4 regions of the Gracilibacillus sp. D59 genome follow, and region 4 is predicted to be linked to each of the others. Evidence: riboswitches for the same ligand, from Rfam matches in the RefSeq annotation. Region 4 holds a riboswitch; each other region holds the start of a gene.
What was found. Region 4 has a riboswitch for cyclic di-GMP ahead of ACTWP4_RS19200 (diguanylate cyclase domain-containing protein). Riboswitches for the same ligand answer to the same signal wherever they lie in the genome.
Positions count from the first base shown of each region.

Region 1: linked by a shared signal. The riboswitch ahead of ACTWP4_RS17600 (anti-repressor SinI family protein) and the one ahead of ACTWP4_RS19200 (diguanylate cyclase domain-containing protein) in region 4 are both predicted to bind cyclic di-GMP.
Region 2: linked by a shared signal. The riboswitch ahead of ACTWP4_RS12615 (hypothetical protein) and the one ahead of ACTWP4_RS19200 (diguanylate cyclase domain-containing protein) in region 4 are both predicted to bind cyclic di-GMP.
Region 3: linked by a shared signal. The riboswitch ahead of ACTWP4_RS06100 (RHS repeat-associated core domain-containing protein) and the one ahead of ACTWP4_RS19200 (diguanylate cyclase domain-containing protein) in region 4 are both predicted to bind cyclic di-GMP.

Region 1 covers NZ_JBQQCK010000012.1:12,474-17,808, forward strand. Annotated here, with positions in the region: gene ACTWP4_RS17590 (hypothetical protein) at 1-76, opposite strand, end outside; gene ACTWP4_RS17595 (alpha/beta fold hydrolase) at 325-1,836, shown strand; cyclic di-GMP riboswitch class I at 1,942-2,033, shown strand; gene ACTWP4_RS17600 (anti-repressor SinI family protein) at 2,069-2,194, shown strand; gene ACTWP4_RS17605 (NAD(P)/FAD-dependent oxidoreductase) at 2,547-3,761, shown strand; gene ACTWP4_RS17610 (ABC transporter ATP-binding protein) at 3,983-4,621, shown strand; gene ACTWP4_RS17615 (ABC transporter permease) at 4,618-5,335, shown strand, end outside.
Region 2 covers NZ_JBQQCK010000006.1:230,819-236,153, forward strand. Annotated here, with positions in the region: gene ACTWP4_RS12610 (DUF5667 domain-containing protein) at 1-892, opposite strand, end outside; gene ACTWP4_RS12615 (hypothetical protein) at 911-1,402, opposite strand; cyclic di-GMP riboswitch class I at 1,432-1,518, opposite strand; gene ACTWP4_RS12620 (hypothetical protein) at 2,098-2,685, shown strand; gene ACTWP4_RS12625 (SH3 domain-containing protein) at 2,687-4,657, shown strand; gene ACTWP4_RS12630 (hypothetical protein) at 4,833-5,201, opposite strand; gene ACTWP4_RS12635 (flagellar protein FliT) at 5,301-5,335, opposite strand, start outside.
Region 3 covers NZ_JBQQCK010000002.1:635,788-641,122, forward strand. Annotated here, with positions in the region: gene ACTWP4_RS06090 (spore germination protein) at 1-219, shown strand, start outside; gene ACTWP4_RS06095 (Ger(x)C family spore germination protein) at 216-1,367, shown strand; cyclic di-GMP riboswitch class I at 1,969-2,058, shown strand; gene ACTWP4_RS06100 (RHS repeat-associated core domain-containing protein) at 2,180-5,335, shown strand, end outside.
Region 4 covers NZ_JBQQCK010000014.1:34,113-39,447, reverse strand. Annotated here, with positions in the region: gene ACTWP4_RS19210 (EAL domain-containing protein) at 1-1,383, shown strand, start outside; gene ACTWP4_RS19205 (rhodanese-like domain-containing protein) at 1,523-1,828, shown strand; cyclic di-GMP riboswitch class I at 2,188-2,274, shown strand; gene ACTWP4_RS19200 (diguanylate cyclase domain-containing protein) at 2,363-4,213, shown strand; gene ACTWP4_RS19195 (ABC transporter substrate-binding protein) at 4,210-5,335, shown strand, end outside.

The DNA.
Region 1 (5,335 bases), on a different contig from region 4:
GAGGAGTGCACCGTTCACAAATTAATATCCATTCTCGAGCCCAAGGTGGTAGACGATAGCGATAATAACGAGCCAAAAAATCACCTCATTCACGATAAAATAAAGAAATGTATATTGTAGCTTATGCAGCGAAAATCGAAGCGTACACCTATTTGCAAATTTAAAAGAATTTTTTTCAATAAAAAGATTAACTATGTATGTGACGTTTGTAATTTCATAATAAATACCTAGTCCCATTTTCTTAAAACAAAGTTGTCATGCAGGAATATTATAGATGAATGTCGAATATATACATGATAATAGGTAATATGGAGTTAATGAAATGTGTCGGTGTTCTTTGATGGGGGTGATAATATATCATATCTTAATAGTGAAGGGTTTATGATTCATTACAAATGGCTTCATTCAAATGAATCAAACAAGAAAAATGTACTTGTTTTGCTTCATGGATTAGGATTGCATCTTAATTCATGGGGGCCTATTTTACCATTGTTAGAAAGGGATTATGATATTCTTCTGTTGGATTTACCAGGACATGGGCTTAGTGATTATTCTGGTGAGAAGCCAATACTAGACCGTATGTGCCGTGATCTAAGGCATTTAAAAACTTACCTCCAAATTAATGAATTTCATCTAATTGGACAAGGTTTAGGTGGTTTTGTTGCCATTCAATATGCCCATCAGTATCGAGAAGAAATTCTTTCATTAACATTAATCGCAGTTCCCATTAACTATCCTAAGAAATTGGGAGAGAAGCAAGTTACCAATCGAAAAAAAATTAGTAATCATTCTAAGAGCCTAGAGGTGTTGGGAGAAGAATTAATTCCACAGATTTGTTATAATACCACGGAAGAAAATAAAAGTATATTAAGAGAAGGATATCGTAAAGTTAACAAAGAAGTCTATTTTGAATTGTTTAATACAAGTCATATTGAAATGGCACGGAAGCAATTGCAAGCGATGAATAAGCCGTTATTGCTTTTAGTTGGTTCAGAAGACCCTGTTTACCCTCCAGAACTATTTAGTGCGACATTAAACGCTGTGCCTTCTGCAAGGTTTTTAACCGTACCTGATGCATCTTTTGTCGTTCAATTGGATCAACCATCTATCGTGGCGAAATGGATACATCAGTTTATTCAACAGAAAAGTATTAAAAATAAGGTTAAATACAAATATCTATCTGAGTTAAAATTTGAAATGGAGAGAGAATTAGAAGCACAAATTGAACGACTGGATAAGCGTGTAAATCACATTTCCGTTCTTATGTTACACCGTTTTGAAGTTATTATAAATGGTCTGGCTATTGTTCAAGGTTGGGGTAAAAGAAAAGCAAAAGTAATTTTTACTTATTTAATTTTACAGAAATCGGTTACAAGAGATGAGCTTTGCGATGCTTTTTGGCCTAATTTATCTTTAACTAAAGCTAAAAATCAATTGAGGGTCTCTTTACATCATTTAAAGAAAATACTTGAGCCTGCTCAGATAAGTCAAGATGAACCAATAGTTGTTACAGAAAGAGAGCATGTAGTAATCAGTGGTACTATTAATACTGATTATTTAGTATATCGGCAAAAACTTGAGAATGGTTTAAAATTGTCAAAGGGAATCGAAAAAGTTGAGATATATGAGGAATGTCTAAAAATTGCTTCAGATAATTTTTTCCCTGGTCTTTATGAAGATTATTTTCAACAAATTTATCATCAACTAGAACGAATTTGGGCCGGAATGGCAGAGTTTCTTGTAGACTGGTATCAGAACATAGGTGAAAAGCAAAAAGAATTACAATACAGAGAACTTTTGGAACACTTCGGTTTTAAATCCAGTTTTGATACCTAAAATGTAATTGTAATGGAAGTGTAATGATAGGAATGGTATGATAACAAGGTAACCATAGATAAAATCATATCCTTATTTTTTGAAGTTATATGTTGTACAGAAATGATCAGAAAAAGGCAAACCTATTGAGAGGTAGGGACGCAAAGTTACAGATCCGTATAATAATACATAAGTTTTCGGATGGCTGAGCTGCCTGAAATACTGTAGTGTATTTTAGGAGGGGAATACGTTTATGCCAACAAAAATAAACGTTGATTATGAATGGATTTACTTGATGGCAAAAGCGAAAGAGAGTGGTTATACGATAGAAGAAGTGCGTGAATTCCTAAAAAAGAATGAATGTAAATCCAATGTGTAATACAACGAATAAAACCCTACCTAAAAGTGGGTTTTTTCTTTTTGTTTAAAACTATGAATGTATAGACGAGGATGTCTAACATCGAGAAACTAAACGAATTATCGAGAGATTTATTCCGCATCGATGGTTAACCACTTCCACGATATAATTAATGTGTTATTGTCTCAAATTGGGGTATAGTTTATTATAGCGCAAATTGTCCATAAAACCCTGTGATGGAAGTCTCACTTTATTAGACGAGGGAATTTAATTTTGATATACTGACAGCGATTGATATGATACATACAAATTGTAAAAAAGGTGAAAACTATCGTAGTTTATTATGGGTCTAAAACAGGAAGGGAAGGATTCGATGATAGGAAACAAACCTAAAATAGTTGTACTTGGTGCAGGCTATGCAGGAATGATGACAACTAAGCGATTAACTCAACAATTTTCACAAGAAGAAGTTGAGATTACATTAGTTAACAAACACAATTATCATTATCAAACAACATGGTTACATGAAGTTGCTGCAGGAACAATTGATGTCAATCGTTCTCGAATCATGATTTCAGATGTCATTAATACTCGTCGAGTAAATTTTGTGCATGATACGGTTATAAAAATCAATAAAGAAGACAAAACAGTCCAACTAGAAAACGGTGAAATAAGCTACGATTATTTAGTCATAGGTTTAGGTTTTGAAAAGGCCACATTTGGTATTCCTGGAATGGAAGAGCATGCTTTTTCCATTCAAAGTGTTGATACGAGTCGCATGATTCGAGATCACATTGAGTATCAGTTTGCTCGTTATCGTAATGAGACAAATCCAGACCCAAGTATGCTAACAATTGTCGTTGGTGGTGCAGGTTTCACCGGCATTGAATTTTTGGGTGAATTAGCAGAACGTATTCCGCTATTATGTAAAAAATATGATATTCCACGTCAAGATGTGAAAATTATTGATGTTGAAGCAATGTCAACGATTTTACCTGGATTTAATGAAGAATTATTAAGTTATGCGAAAGAATCTCTAGAATATCGCGGTATAGAATTTAAGCTCGGAACTATGATAAAAGAAGTGAAAGCTGATTCAGTTATCGTCGGTGAAGATGAAGAGGAAATTACAGCAGGTACTATTGTCTGGACTGGTGGTGTACAAGCTAATCGTATTGTTGGAGAATCTGGTTTTGAATTAACTAAGGGTAAAGTTAATGTGGATGCAACATTACGTGCTCCAGGCCATGACGAAGTGTTTATTTTAGGTGATTGTGCATGGGTTATGAATAACGAAACTGGCAAACCATACCCTCCGACTGCGCAAATTGCTATACAAGAAGCAGATGTTTGTGCACATAATATTAAGACCATGATTTACGGAGGTACATTACAGGAATTTAAATTTGATGATAAAGGAACGGTTGCATCTTTAGGCGGAAGTGATGCAATGGGTACTGTATTTGATGGCAATAAAATATATGGAATGCAGGCAAAAGTGATGAAAAATGTGATTGATGACCGTTATCTGTTCTTATTAGGTGGACCAACACTTGTACTGAAAAAGGGTAAATTTCGTCCATTTTAATAGAACTATAATAGAGGAGGAAGTCGAATGAAAAATACATTATTTTATACATTATTAACAGTAGTTGCAACCATTGCTTATGTTTTCGTTTCTAGAAAAATGGAAGATAAGCGAGACTTTCGCTAAAGGATGAGAGCAGATACAATGGGTGTCTGCTCTTTTTTATACTATTTATTTGTAGACAGATACAAATAATAGACCAAGTATTTGGAGGGAACAGAATGTTTTCGATCAATCAATTGGTTTTTAAAGATATTTTAACCGTGAGGAAATTAGACATTGAGTCAGGTAAAGTTTACTGTTTATTTGGAGAAAGCGGAAGCGGAAAATCAACATTATTAAAGATGTTTAACAGTATGCTTACTCCTGACCAAGGAAGCATTACATATAAAGATGAACCGATCACAGATTTAGACCCAGTTCAATTAAGAAGAGAAGTCGTAATGCTTGGGCAGGACCCTGTTGTTTTTGATGGGACGGTTCGTGATAACCTTTTAATAGGCCTGCACTTTGCAGATAAAGAAGAAGTAGAAGACTGGGAGCTTACCAAATTATTAAAAGAGTTACATGTGACTAAAAATTTAGATGAAAAAGCTGATAAATTATCAGGTGGTGAACAACAGAGATTAGCATTCGGACGTGTGCTTCTGATGAATGTTGAAGTATATTTGCTGGACGAACCTACTTCAGCTCTTGATGAAGAAACGGAAACAGCAGTGATGGACTTATTTACAAAGAAGATCCGTAACGCAGGTAAAACAGCAATAATGGTAACACATTCGAAAGAAGTCGCTGAAACATATAGCGATGAAATTATCTATATGAATGACATTCTAACGAAAGAGGGTGCTCTTTCGTGAATGAAATGCTTGAAATTACTATATGGCAACTTGTAACTGCATATATTTTTATTGTTATTTTATTAGCGATCGTTCGCTGGCGTAAAATCCCACGAGAGAAAGAGATTATTATTGCGACACTAAGGATGACAATACAACTCGTATTAGTTGGCTATGTCCTTATGTTTATTTTTGAAAATGAAAAAATGATTTATTCGGTTATCACCATTATTGTCATGGAAACATTCGCAGTCTATAATATTTATAAACGAACAAAGCAATCCTTAAGTAGAGAATTAAAGAAAATCATTGCGTTTTCGATGGTGTCCGGAACATTATTTGCCTTTCTCTATTTTGATTTTATTGTAGTTCAATTTTCGCCTTGGTATGATCCTCGATATTTCATACCGATTGCTGGCATGTTAATTGGAAACTCCATGACTGGTATTACACTTGGAGTTAGTTCTTTAGTAGAAGGATTTACCTCGCGAAAGAAAGAAGTGGAGGCAGCTTTGATGTTAGGGGCCCCACCAAATAAAGCATCACAAGGTATCGTTAATCATGCTTTTGATTCAGCAATTTTACCAACGATAAACAGTATGGTTGGTATGGGGATAGTCTTTTTACCGGGGATGATGACCGGTGTTATTTTATCTGGGGCAGGTCCGATGGATGCGATCAAATATCAAATTGCGATTATGCTTGGGATCACCGGCAGTGTTTCGTTATCTGTTA
Region 2 (5,335 bases), on a different contig from region 4:
TCTCTTCTAATTTCTTTTGTGCTTTTTCCGCTTTTTCTTCCGCTCTTTCAGCTTTTTCTTCTGCTTTCTCTTGTGCTTGTTCAGCTTTTTCCTCTGCCTTTTCTTCAGCTTTTTCTAATTTTCGTTGTTCTGCTTCGGCTTTTTTAATAGCTTGTTCCTGTACTTCTTCTGCTAATTTAGTTTCTTCTGCTTCTTCTGATTCATCATCTTCTTGTTCCTCAACGATATCTTCATTTTCCGGTTGATCTACGTCTTCTTCATCTTCATTTTTTGATTTTGCTCGAAGATAATTTTCTTCAGCACGCTTTTGATTCTCAAGTGCTTTAGCAATACCTGCTTTTGCTTGTTCTGGTAAATCATCGCGCTCTAATAAAGCTTGAAGTTTGATAGTACGTTGTTTGGCATTATCTCTTAATTCATCTTCTGCTTCATCTCGATCCTCCGTGCTTTCCTCTTTCTCTTCTTGATCGGAGTCTTCGTTTTCATCATCCGCTTCTTCTGAATCAGGTAATTCCACTTCTTCTACTTCGTCATCATCTTCATTTGCTTCTTCTTCTGATTCTTCCTGCTCTTCCTCTGCAGCTTCTAATTCACCTTCTAATCGATCTAAATATTCTTCATATTGTTCGATTAATTGTTCAGCTTCTTCAATATTACCTTCGTCAATTAAAGTTTCTATTTCATTCAAACGGTCACTCACAAACTCGTCTAATAATAGCGCTCTTTCGGTTTGGTCTTCTGTCAGTTCCAGCTCTGTTTCTTCAATTAATAGAGCAGTATCATATAATTCCTCATCTGGGGTAATCGTTTCCTCTACTTCATTTGCATATGCAGTATTTCCTACAACTAATACACTAATTGTTGCTGCCGATAACCATGTTTTTAGCTTCATATCAGCTATTCCCTCCATCTAAAATATTTGAATACTCTCATTGAATGCATTTATTTGCTTTTTATTTTCTTGATAATGCTGTTCAGGAGTCATGAAAGTAAAAATCACATTATGTTTCGAACCTTGATGAAAATATATATCCCCACGTATATTTTCATTTCTATTTGTTTGAACAGCTAAGTAATTCTCATCCTCTTCTATTAATTCCGCTTTTTTAGAAAAAGAAGATAGAACGTTCTTTTTTAATAGATCCACCGTTTGTTCTTTACTTACCGACGAAACAATTACCCTTGTTGTCCCGTTTGAAAAAACGATGTTCTGCTCTTGCTCAGCGGTGGCTTCTTCCTCAACTGACCAACCATCTACTCCACCGATTTGGAAAACATCATTTTCATACAGTACATCTTGCTTTTCTGCTTGTCCGGTATTCTCCCCAAGATCCGTGGCACTCTCCCCTTGACCACATGCCATTAAAAAGAACAAACAGGATACTATCAACACTTGTTTCAACGCTTCACCCCCATTCACTATCATTATCTCTTGGTAGCTGGCTGGCTTTGTGACCCTTCACATTAGCCCCTATAGCTTTGCGTCACTGTTTTTTAACAGTTTTGCCTTTCTCCTTTTTCAACTATCTATACGAAAGACTTGTATTGAAAAAGGGGGGAGAACAAAATTTTTTCTATAAAAAATTAAAATATAAAAAGTTAAAAAAAATAAATATGATGAACGTTCTAGTATTAGTAAACAGTTTTATATGACCTTAAAGAAGAAACTATTTTAAAAGAAACAAGTGACCCCTGACTTCTTTTGATAAAATCCACATTTACCTTAGTGTAGCTTGCTCTTACAAGTAGGTTAACTTGTACATATAATGACATGTAACAGAAAGGAGGAAAAACGTTGGCAAAACAAGCAAAACCAATGACGGCAGGTATGGCCAAGCAATTACTGGAGGATAATAAAGTTTATTTAACCCCTGAAGGAAAGAAAATATTGAGAAGTATCGTAAAAAAATAATCACAAAAAAAAGTGCGCATACTCGCTTTATTGCGCACTTTTAATTATATAAGCCGGGGTAAATAAAATTTTTGCCATTAAAAAGTTTTCCCTTTCCTACCCGCACATTAAAATTTCTTTATTTTAAGATATTTGATATAATAATCATATGTCTTTTTTACTATTTTTATTAGTAGGTGATTATATTGAATTATGGTTCTGATTTTATGAATGATTTATTTCAAAATGATACGTCTATTGCACCAATGTCTGAGACGTATTATGTAAAGGAGAATTTCTTCGGTGGCAGTTCTTTCGTTGACATTAATGGTAATCCTATTTTGGAAACGATGCCTAATGCTGCCGGTGGTGAAACATTCCATTTTGCAAATGGAGAAACAGCACATGTAAGAGAGAATGTTGAAGGTGGCACTACTTTTGACTTTACTGGGATTGACAATGACATTACAAGCCGTTCTTCGATTTTCGGACAAGAAAATTACTACCAAAATGGAGAGCATATAGGTACATTACAACCTAATTTCACTGGAGATGGGGTTGATTTTGTTGCTCCAAGTGGTGGTACTATGTTTAGCACTTCCGAAAACAGTGTGATAGGTGAATCTCAGGTTCATATAGATTCCTCTTTTGTTGATAGCGAAAGTTATACAAGTGGATTTGACTTACAAAACCATTTCAGTGAAATTGAAGCTGTATCATCACAAATCTCTAGTGCTGATTTAGGGACTGCGATGGACGGATCAGACGCACTTGACGTACTGGAGTTCTTATAAGATGGCAGTTTCAAAACTAGAAAACTATTTCAAAGACCCAGCAAAAGAATATGACTTGATTGTAAGTGATTTAAAGTCACGTTTGTCCCAACCCTGCTGGGAGGAAGTAATTGCATATGTCGACCACGTTACAGAAAATGCAATGAATCGTGTATGGGACCAGCTTCGCCATCGATACGAATCCTTAAGTAGATTGGAAGACTCTTTTCCAGACAAACCAACAACAGAAGATCAACAGCGATACATTCGTAACTTTTTTGATTATACCGATCCAGGGAAAGTATCAAAGGATTTGCAAACAGCATTAAGCTTTGATGAACTGGAATCAGACTACATACAATTTATACGAGCAATGTCTGAGGGTGAATATGGAGAAATTTTTCTACGCTATCAATACCCTTCTCCTTTTTTCAATGGGTTGCAACAAGGAATATTACTTCATATTAATAACCTGACAAATGCTTTAAAGAAATATACAGATAAAATTGGTCAGCATGCAATCGTTATGGATCGTGTTAAAAGTGATCAGCAGGGAAAATCCATTATTAAAGGTGGTGCTTCACTACTTGGATTGTTAGTTGGCATCCCTTTTGCTGGGGCTGGTGTTGGTGCTTTAATGGGAGACGATAGTGAAACTCAAATCCATCAATCAATGGATAAGGTAATTCAAGGTTGGAATCATTATATTGATAGATTTAATTCCTTTTTACAAGAGCTTGAGCTTCATTACAAACTGGCAATGATGGCTCTTTATGGTGGTACCATCATACGGGTAAATGATCAATTTGCTACACAACGATTGACCTTTAGTGGACTAGCTCTATTAACACCGACATATCAACTAACCATTACAGAGCAGGAAATAGAAGAATTAACCGTCTGGACGAAAAAAACAACCAACGGGATTCAACATTTATTAAAATATAGACAGTGGCAGGAAGCTATTCAAGTGTCACAAAAACTTTTTCAATATGTAAAAAATAACCCGGTTAGTACCAGAGTTGAAGTCAAGGATGGGCAATCTGCCATCTACCTCGCACATATGTACTATTACATTAGTTATCAAGAAGCTTTATTGGAAGAATACAAGAATGGTCATTTTGATAGTTTTTATAACACGACGAAACAATTATTTCAGGAATTATATCTGTATATACTTGACAGCGATGTGAAGCAATTGGGATTTCATTCAATGAGTGAACTTTATATTCGTTTTATTAAAGAAGCAGTTCGGCGGAAAAAAGTGAAAGATGGTCACTTACTTTTTGATTATTTTATCCGTGTCGATCAACGTGTAGGGACGTATGGTATCTATTATGGTGAACAGCCAGCATCTAAGGAAGCTTTTTTTGATGAACATAAAGCAATAGCTTTGATTGGATCTTTCCTTGAAGATGTTTTTGACCTATCATACGAAACTGATAGTGAGGAAGACGAGGAAGAAGATATTTCATTAAATCGGAAACAACTAAAAGCATTAATCAAAATAGATAATAGTTTACAAAAAGATGAATTATCTGCTTACCTTAGAAAACTGTATTGGAAAAGTATTTTATGGCCGTGGAATAGAAGCTCTTTCCAATGGGTAGGTACTCACAAAAAGAAACTTGTTGCTGGTATTCTTAGCACTGGATTGATCACAGGTGGCTATTTTGCTGGACCTGATCTCTATCAATATGGTCAAGAACAGATACAGAATTGGAGTTGGCTAAACGGTCCTCAAAAGACTGAATCAAACGAAACAAATACTGTACCTGTTACTACTTATGAAATTACGACAGAGTATGCTAATGTGAGGTCTAAACCATCGTTAGACAGTGAGATTGCATTTGTGGTTAGTACCGGAGATTCGTTAGTTTATCAAAATAATAAAAAGGTAGGTGAAGAAGGTCGGGTTTGGTTTCAGGTTGAGAATGAGCAAGGAGGTCGTGGATGGATTAGTAGTAAGATTGTGGTGAAGGTGTGGGAATAGAATCTTGCATATCAGGAAAAAGAGCTAGAATTTTTAAACTTCTAGCCCTTTTCTTGACAACCCCACTACCGATAAACCTGATGCATCATTATTTGCATAATTAATTCGCTTTCCAAAAGGTAATATTTCCATTATCTCATTAATATGTTTTTTAGCCGATTATGAACTTGCAGAATTAATTCAATATATATGGATGAAATTGTTTTTCCATTTGCTTTTTCCACTCTAGCAAAGTCGGTTCTAAGTGATGTTGCATATTTTCCAATAATAAGTTTTGGTCATTTTTTTCATATCCTTGTACGACGTGTTCAATATTCTCTTTTACATTATCCATTTTTACTTCTGTAATGTCACCTTTTAATTCATCATCCATCGAATTCATCGCATTCTCTATTGATGCAAATGCTTGAATAAAATCTTCAAATAAGTACATGGTTTCGTCAAGGTTTCCATTTTCTACTTCTGATTGAAGGTGTTGTAGTCCTTCTACCATTGTTTCAGATAATTCTACGATGTTTTTCATGACGACAATTTGATTTTCCATTCTTATTCACCAAGTCCTTTGTATAAAATTTAATCATATGAGCATGTTGTAAAAAAACCTCTCTTATCAATCGATTTGAGAGATTTTTTATTTTTTTCACTATTTTTTTTTGTCTAAAAAAGTGCCATCATTTG
Region 3 (5,335 bases), on a different contig from region 4:
GGGTTAATTCTTATATATATCCACTTAACTACACTTCGCTCCTTTGGTGTACCATACTTAACTCCTATTGTTCCTTTTCACAAAGACAATTGGGGAGACTTATTTATAAGAATGCCATGGTGGGCAATGAGAGAAAGACCGAATGAGGTTGCAGGTGAAAATCAAGATAGGATGTCAGATGCGGATAATAACCATTTAAATAGGAGACAAAAAAAGTGAAAATAATAAGACTCGTTTTGCTATTTACTTGTATTATACTTTTAAGTGGTTGCTGGGATAAAAAAGAATTGAATGAAGTTGCCGTTGTGATAGGTGTGGGAATTGATAAAGTTAGTGAAAATGAAGACGTGTATGAAATAACAGCTCAGGTGATTAAACCACAAACAGAAGATAAGGGGTCAGAATTACCAACATGGAGTGTAACGGCTCAAGGTGAAACGGTAATAAGTGCAATCAAAAATATGAATAGACTGTCCCCACGTCGATTATACTGGTCACACCTCCAGATTATCATTTTTGGTGAGGAATTAGCTAGAGATGGTGTTGCCCCGATTATAACGTGGTTTGAACGGGATAGAGATAGTCGTGCTGGTTCTTATTTAGTGGTAACACGAGGAAGTGCACAAGATTTACTCAACCAAAAAATAGAACTTGGAAGTATTCCATCTAAAGCAATGAGTGACCTTTTAGATTCTGCTGAACAACGACAAATTATTGCACGGAAAGTAAAACTACGAGATTTTACTACTGCACTCGCTACACCTGGAATTGATTCATCTGTAGATGTGATTCATCCTAAGGTAATAAGAGGAGAAGTAGAAGCATACGAGGTGAAAGAGGTAGCAGTTTTTAAAGATGATAAAGTAGTGGGCTATATTGATGGCCCAGAAATAGCTGGTACAGAGCTCTTAAAAAACACATATGATTATTTCATTTTAGAAGGGGCTTGTCCTGGATATGAGGAAGAATTATTTGCTTTTCAGACAACTGACTTCGAAAGTGAAGACGAGCTTATTTTAAAAAATGAGGAATTAACTTATAAAGTTAATATATTCTTAGAAGGAAATCTCTCTGATCAGACGTGTCCAGTAGATCTCTTGGCTAAGGACAAGATGGAACAGGTTGAAAAGAAAATAGGTGAAGTAGTTACCTCGCAGATTGAAAATGAATTTGAACTAGCAAAAGAAATGGGTTCGGATATTTATGGAATTGGACAAAAGTTGCGAAGATCCTATCCTAATGTTTGGAAAGAAGTCAAAGATCAACAAAATGAGATACTAGCAAAAGTTAAATTTGATATTCAAGTGACATCAAATATACGAAGATCAGGATTAATTATTGAACCAACTCAAATTGAGATTGAATGAAGGGATACTATATATGTGGATTACTGTACTATCAATTATATTTATCTTGCTTATAATTATCGATGCCAAACGGTTATGGAAAAGAAAAAATAAAAGAGAGATGGTACTATATTTCTCTTTGTTGACAACAGCATATATTTTGTTCATCGTTAATCACCTTCACCTTTTTCCGATTGAAACATTTAGTCCAATTCAAATAATAACTGATCTTGTCCAAGTTTTCTTACCGACGGAACATGAGGTTTAGTTTGAGAAATGATTTCGTTAGAACTATAGAAGGTACTGTTATTGCTCATAACAGTACCTCCATGTCAATGTTGGTGTGGTTACTTACATAGTACATGGATGCTGGTATGGGTTATTTTCCCAACTCAAAACTTCCAAAAAATCATTTCAAGACTATTCGTCTATTCCAACACCTTCTTCTCCCTCTCATAACTAAAAGTTTATCACACCTTCAAATGGAAATAAACGGTTATAATTAAAGACTTTTGAACCTTATAATATATAATTGTCCATGTGTATATTGACTTATATGTATATGGTGCGTATGATTGTAGTCATGTTGTTATAAGTAAATAGATGTAGGTATTAAATCACTTGTACCTCTAGGCAAACTTATCGAAAGGTAAGGGCGCAAAACCACAGGTCTAAAGCATTGGTGAAATGTTATGACGGCTGGGCTGCTATGAAGAAGTATGAAAGCATTCTAAGTTGTTATAAGCTTAGAATGCTTTTTATATGTTTAAAAAGTATACTGCAACAAGAAAAACCTCCTAGATAAATTAGAGAAAAAGGAGCTTATGTTTTGTATGGAATTTTTCCAAATGCTGAAGAAAGTTTTGGTCTTATTATTAGTATTTCTTATTATTTTTACAAGTCTACCGATTTATCCGAACAGCATGCAAAGTCAGGCAACATCTAATGTCGATGAGCTTGCTGATTTGATGAATCCAAATTCAATCATGGACTTTATGCCTCGCACAGAGCAAGGCCCTATGTCAATACCAAGTCCGACAGGGAATATTCACCCCCCATTGCCTGCTGCGCTAGAAGGAAACATGGCACCATCAACTGCACCACAACAAAGAGAAGCTACCACTACCACGAATGAACGATCTTACCCAATTGAAAATCCAGTTGATGTTATGTCTGGGTTTGTAAAGTTGGATAGTACCGATCTATCTTTACCAGGGATCGGTATGGATTATGTGATTGAACGAACCTACTTAGCAGATGATGACAGTACAGGTGAACTAGGTCAAGGCTGGCAGATTAATATGGACTCAAAACTAGAAATGTATGCAGGTTATGACCTGGGTGAAAGTAGGCTAGATGGCAGTGTCCATACATACGATTTCGTTATGGAAAATGAGGATGCCTATGTGACAAGCTATGACGATGATCCCATGATTAATTATGAGTTAGATAAAGGCTACTATGAAAAGTCAGAAAAAGATGTGTCAATAGAACGGGTGAATCAGCATGAATATGTGGTAACACATGCTAATGGTACGAAATTGACCTACTATGGTTATTATGCTGCATGGCGTGATGAACAAGACGCTAAAGCAGGAAAGATGATTCAATATCAAGATCGTTATGGAAACAAGTTCCATTATGAGTATGATAACCAAGGAAGAGTATCGACTGTTACAGATACTACTGGTCGTACTATCACGATTGACTGGAATAATCAAGTCATTGTTCAAATAAAAGATCCATTTGGCCGCACCGTTGATTATACATATGATACTCAGGGTCGGTTAGAGAAAGTGAAACAAGCTGATGGCCGTATCATTCAATATGGATATGATTCATCAGATCGCATTGTTACAGTAACAGAAGGGAAAAAAACATTTGAATTTTCATACAATGCAGAAAACCAAGTAACTAGTGTAGAACTATTTGGTGAAACTTATTTCAATATTTCTTATGCCAATGGAAAAACAACGGTCACAGACATCAGTGACGGCGCCTGGGTTTACGAACATCAAGATGGTAACATAACTAGCATGCAAAATCCGCTAGGCGCTGTTACCAATTACACCTATGATGCAGATGGAAATTTGGAAAAAATTCAATCAGAACGAGGAACAATTAGCTATGCATATGATGAAAAAGGTAATCAAACAGAGCAAGTAAATTTAGGTGGAGGAAAAACTGTTTATGAATATCATGAAAAATGGAAACAGCCTACGAAAATAACAGATCCTCTCGGGGGAGAAACAACCTTTGAATATGATACTCAAGGAAATCTCGTTAAACGAATAGATGCAACAGGCATTTCGATGACCTTTGAATATGATAACAAAGGTTTGATGACGAAAATAATTGATGAGGATGATCATGTAACCAAGTTGGTATATAACGATCAAGGATTAGTGGAAGAAGTGATTGATCCCTCCCAACATAAAACAAGCTATTCTTACGATGATCTCGGACGTGTCATCTTGGAGAAACGCCCTAACGGGACTAGTATAGCCTTTACGTATGATGCACAAGGGAACGCATTAACGGAGGATGCGGGAAAGGGTGTAAAGACAAGTTTTACTTATAATGCAATTGGACAGGTGGAGACTATTACAGACCCTGTTGGCCGAACTACTACTTACTTTTATAATCCGAAAGGACAGCTAGAAAGGATAGAAGGCCCAAATGGCACAACTGCTTACACGTATAATAAGTTAGGTTATGTCGAAACCGTTACTAACCCTCAAGAGGAAACTACTATTCTAACGAGGGACAAGCTTGGTAGAGTGGTTCAAGTAGAAGCTCCAACGGAAACCATCGTGTACACGTATGGTCCATTTGGAGTGAAAACAGTTGAAATGAAAAGTGGAAGTAGTAAGAAAAGCTTTGAATATACCTATGATAAACGAGGAAATATTCAAGAAATAACTGATCAGTATGACCGTACAATGTCCTATACGTATGATGTGTTAGGTAATCGCATAAAGTCTATCGATCCTTTTGGTCGCACAAACTATTGGCAATACGATGCAGCAGGTCGTCAGAAGGAATGGATCGATCCTACTGGTAATAAAACAGAGTATGTGTATAATACCGTCGGGTTATTGAAAGAAACCCATCATCCAAAGGGAACGGTAACGTCTTATACATATGATGCCAATCAGAATCTTGTAGAAAAGAAATTGCCAGACGGAGCAGTAGAGAAATACACGTATGATAAAGCTGGTTGGCTGAAAAGTACGACAAATGGTGTTGGGGAAACCACTTCCTTCACCTATGATGGGCAAGGAAGAATGATAGAATCGGTTGATCCGAGTGGAGGTGTGACAAGCTACACCTATGACAATGCAGGTCGGTTAATCGAAGAAAAAAACCCTTTAGGAGGAATTACCTCTTATTCCTATGATCAAAAAAATCGGATAAAGGAACAAACAGATCCAAGTGATCGAACAGTCGCTTTTATCTATGATGACTTTAATCGCTTAACGAAAATGGTCGATAAAGGAAATCGTACGCATCAATGGCAGTATAATCAAGAAAATAATCAAGTGACGTATGTACGACCTGACTCTAAAAAAACTATTTATCAATACAATAAAGATAACCAGTTAATATCGATTACGAATCCTAAAGGACACGTCACTTCGTTTTCGTACGACCAACTTGGTAGATTAGTAGAAAAGGAGAACCCTTTAGGCGATACATACGAATGGAGATATAATGAGCATGATTTAATGACGAAAGAAATTGATGAAGAAGGAAATGCCACTTCCTATACCTATGATGCACTTGGTAGGGTGAAAACTATTAAGAATGCGCTTGGTTTAATTGAATCCTATCGTTATGACCAATTTGGTCAATTAAAGGAAATCGAGAATCACAGAGGTGCTATTACTTCCTATAAATATGATGCATTAGGCAGACAACTCTCTGTGACAGATGCTAAAGGGAATACAACTTCAAGTGAATATGATGCAGCAGGTCGTCTAGTGAAA
Region 4 (5,335 bases):
AAGGGAAGGAAAGTAACGGATGAAAATGATGAAACTAGTATATTGCTTATCTCACGGGATATAACAGCACGAAAACAATATCAGGAATCATTGGACAAAATCCTTTACTATGACCCTGTCACACATCTTCCGAATAAATATAAATTTCGGAAAGTGTTAGAAAAAACGATTCATGAGCAAGATGCTTTTCATTTAATGCTTGTTGATTTTGATCAAATGAAAGAAGTAAAAGGGATTTATGGTATGGAAGCATGGGAATTCGTCATGACAAACATGTCAGGTTTATTAGCAGATCATTTTCAACCAATGTTTATCTCAAGAAGTGGCGAGGATGAATTCTCCTTGATTGTAAAGCAGAGTAAAGAAAAATTGCAGCAACAAATAATAGCTTTATTGCACCGTCTAAAAGATCCTTGGAAATATGAAAAGCAGGAGTTTATGACTACGATTTATATTGGAATGGTTCATTTTGAAAAGCAAAAGCCTGACACGATGATTTTGCAGGCACGAGAATCCTTGCAAATGGCCAAAAGTAAAGGCGCAGAATCTTATCATTTCTTTCAACAAGGAAACGCGGAGGAAACTAATCGTGTCTTTCACATTAAAAGGCATTTATTTCAAGCTATTGATCAAAATGAACTGCAGGTACATTATCAACCACAAGTAGATATCAAACAAGAGAAGGTAATAGGGTTCGAAGCTTTGATTCGCTGGAATAATAAACACTTAGGTAATGTATCTCCAGGAGAATTTATAGGGATTGCGGAGGAAAGTGGGTGGATTGTTCCAATTGGCGCTCATATCATGAAACAAGTATTTGAAGACGTTGTAGCTTGGAACCAGAAAGGGGAATATTATCATATTTCTATCAATATATCTTATAAGCAAATGAGCGAGCAGAATTTTGTCAATAAAGTAAAAAAGCTGCTAGCTGAAACAAAGTGCCCTACATACCAAATTAGTTTTGAGATTACAGAAAGTTTATTATTAGAGGATATTGAGTTATCTATTAACGTATTGCAAGATATAAGAGCATTAGGTATTGGAATAGAAGTTGATGATTTTGGAATAGGTTATTCTTCGCTATCGTATTTAAAAAAATTCCCAATTAGTGCATTAAAAATTGATCGTTCTTTCGTAATAGATGTTCATCAGGATCCAAAAAATTTAGCTATTGTGCAGGCGATAATGGAAATGGGACATGCACTTGGGTTGCAAGTAATCACAGAAGGGGTAGAAGAAATAGAACAGATAAAGCTATTAGAAGATTTAGGATGTCAAATATTCCAAGGCTATTGGTTTTCTAAACCAATAGCAAAAGAAAAAATTCCGAGTGTGATTGAACATATTTGTGATAAGAAAATAGCGCAAATGAATGCTTAAAACTGTACCCAGTATGTTATTAATTTTAGAAGCTATATTAAATATTAGTAAAGGAAGCACAATAATGGTATTATTCAATGAGAGATTCATCAACCAATAATAAATTGCTATATGAGAATAAACTTTTGGAGGTATTATTATGAAAGAGGTTCAAGCAACAGAATTAGCAACAAAATTAAAAAATGGTGAAAAATTAAATATAATTGATGTTCGAGAAGATGATGAAGTAGCACAAGGTATAATTCCTGGTGCAAAACATATAAGATTAGGAGAAATTCCTAACCGAATAGAAGAATTTAATAAAGATGAACATTACTACATGGTATGTCGTTCAGGAGCTCGAAGTGGTCGAGCAACTGAATATTTAGAAGCAAATGGAATTGAGGCAACAAATATGGAAGGTGGCATGCTTGCTTGGGAGGACGAAACAGACGTACCCGAGTAATTGCTGCTAGTATATGCAATTGAAAACAGTCCATTGTGAAAGAGTAATCTTAATCAGGATTACTCTTTTTATTATTGAATAAGTTCTCTTCTTTCAATAATTAGAACACTAAGCAAAGCGAAGTATCTTGCCGTAGCGTTTCCTAACACTTAGCATAAATCAGAATGGCAAAAGCTAATCTATTAAGAAGTTATTTCGCAGTTTACTTTAAAAGCGAAGAATTTGTTGGTTTATTCGTATTTTTTGAATTGATCTCTACTTTGAATTGATTATTATCATGAAATTATTATATTATATAGGGAATTAGTTTTATATTTCTAGTAAGCTACGTCAGTGTTTGTGATATAATAGTACTATATAATGGGAAAAGGCAAATCTATTGAAAAATAGAGACGCAAAACCACAGATCTAAGGTGGAAAATCGCGACGATGGCAGGGTTACCTGAGATAAAAACAGGAAACCTATACATTTTTGTATAGGTTTTTATTCTTATATTTTTTATAAAACGAGATATGGGTGAGGAGCGAATAGATATGCGTAATGTCATGAATAGAAAAATTACATTGTTTATATTGATCTTAACTGTATCTGTCATTGCGCAATTATATTCTGTATCATTAGTTTTCGGTATTACCATAAGTTTTGCGCCTGTTCTTTATCTAGCATCTATCCGATTATTTGGCTTTCGTTTTGCACTTCTATTAACAATTTGTATGAGCTTACTCACACAATTTTTACATATAGGCAATTCATTGGTTTTCTTTAGTATACTTGAAATTTTGATAATCGGTACATTTTATACAAAAAAAGGAAAAGATCTATTTACATGGAGTTTTGCTTATTCCTTTATCATCTTTATTCTTTATTTCTTATTGGTCTTTCTCTTCTCAGACTTCTTGGATGATTTAAGTGTTTTAACTAATTTTATGATCATTCAGACTGTAGCAGCTACTTTGTTCGCTGCTTTAGTTGCTGATATGTTGTGCGATTATCTTCCAGTCATTCCAAAGATGAAAAACTGGTTTCAGGAAAAAAATCAATTATATTTTGGCCAGGTAATTTCCCACATATTAATTTTCTCCGCTGTCCTCCCATTACTTATCATCATTTTAGTTAATGGTAGGGAGCTCGAGAGCGAAATGTACAAGGAGTTTTACCTTCAATATCAACAACTGGAAGAACGGTTACAACAAAAGGTAGCAGAAATGGATTCTATCGAGATTCAAAATTATGAATTAGACGCTGAACTAGAGAAAGCTAGAATAAAATCAATTTTAGATGAATTTATTGGAACAACAAATAGACGTATTTATATGTTGGATCAAGGTGGTCAATTATGGCTTTATGCGCATAATCAGAATGACACACTTCCTAATCTTGATTATGTTGAAGATGGTTTTGTTAATCAAATTCATCCTAATGGTTTTATTTGGCTACCATCTAAGCAACAAACTTTATCAGATTGGTATCATGGCTATTATCTAGGTGAAACTACCTTTATAAATAAGCGAGCATTTTTAATTATTCCTATCACAAATAGAGTAGTAGCGTTAGCTGCTGACCTTACTCATTATTTGATGTTTGCCCTGTCTGTATTATTCATTGCATTAGTGTTTGGTATGATAGTTAACCGCATATTATCCAATTCATTAATACGACTTACGCAATTAACAAGTGATTTACCAGAGAAGATGAATAGACAGGAGACTTTCTATTGGAGAGATACTTCTATAGATGAATTTTCAAAGCTAGGGCAAAATATTGAAAAAGTAGCAAACCAGCTACAAACAATGTTTACTGATGCCAAAAAGAAGAATGACTTACTAACAGCAAGGACAAATCAATTAATAGAATCAGAGTCGAAATTATACCGTTTGGCTCATTTCGATACATTAACTGATTTACCAAATAGGTATTCTTTTCATGAGGATGTAACAGAGATGTTAGATGCACCAGCAAACTTGGAACGCTTTGGGATTGTTTTTATTGATTTAGATAAATTCAAACAAGTCAATGATACGCTTGGGCATAGTGGTGGAGATTTATTATTAAAAGTATTTGCCAAACGGTTAAAACAATTTCAGCGAGGTCAGCCTGTAACTTTTTATCGTTTAGCAGGCGATGAATTTGTTGCTGTTGTGAATTTAAAAACAGAGAAAGACGTACAGTTGTTTAGTGAACAATTAGTCGAGGTTATTAGGCAAACAATCGTTATTAATAAAACGGAGATCATGTTGACAGCTAGTATTGGTATTAGTTTTTATCCTGACCATGGTAAGACTTTAGATAAATTGTTACATCATGCGGATTCATTAATGTATGAGGAGAAACAAGAACATCACAATTCACAACTACTAACATCATATAGGGAGGAACACGATTGAAATCAATCAGATTATGGATAGCGACTGCAGGAATAATTCTCTTAGTTGGTTGTCATTCTTCCAGTTTTAAGTCCTTTCAGGAATCTTCATTAAGAATTGAATCGGTTGAAATGGAAGAAGAGGTTGAACAGGACGATGAATTGGTTATTTGGACACATGATAATATTTTTGAAAAGTCATTACCAGGTTTTTTAGAAATGTATCCAGAGATAGAGGTTGATATACAAGTAATAAAAGAAAATATTATACAAAAATATCGTCAAAGTATGTTAACAGAACAGGCACCAGATCTATATGTAATACCTGATTATGCTTTAGGTGAATTTACTGGAATAAGTGGTTTTGAAAACTTATATGAAGAAAGGTATAATGATGAAGGTTTTTTCGCCCGAAGACCAGAAAGTTTATTAAATCGATATATTGATGAAGACAGCGATAAAATGTTCGCAATACCATTATTGTATTTCCCTTATGTTACGTATTATCGGGAAGATATATTAAATCTATATGGATATCCCAGTGACCCAAGGCAATTGTCTCAGTATTTAAATGATGATGAAAAGTGGTTGAACATGGCCCGAAATTTAAAAGAAAATGGCCACTATATTGTAGAATCAGAACATTCACTACTGAACATGGTTTTAAGAACGAGTTATTTTTTTGATGAAGAGTATAAGTATTTAGCGAATGAAGAACCTTTAGAGACTACTTTTCAAGTTGCAAGTGATGTAGTTAGTAATGACCTAAGTCCCTATATTAATATTTGGGATGAAAGAGGAAAAGAAGCATTGCAAAATGATGAATTAGTTATGTTTCAAATGGCTAGTTATGTAGTAGATCATCTGAAGAATTGGGTTCCCGAGCAAAAGGGGAAATGGGGAGTAACTGCTTTACCATTTCAACTAGCAGGTGTAGACATGGAGGCAAGTATGTCTATTGCTATTTCTGAAAATAGTAACCAAAAGGAGATGGCATGGGCATTTGCTAAAAAAATGGCAGATGATATGCAAAATATGTATGAGAAAGTTGAACATGATCCCTTTTATATCAATAAAGATTTAAATCAAATATTTGAGCTTGCCTTACACAAAAAAGTACCAGGCAAACCTCAACCTTTGGATC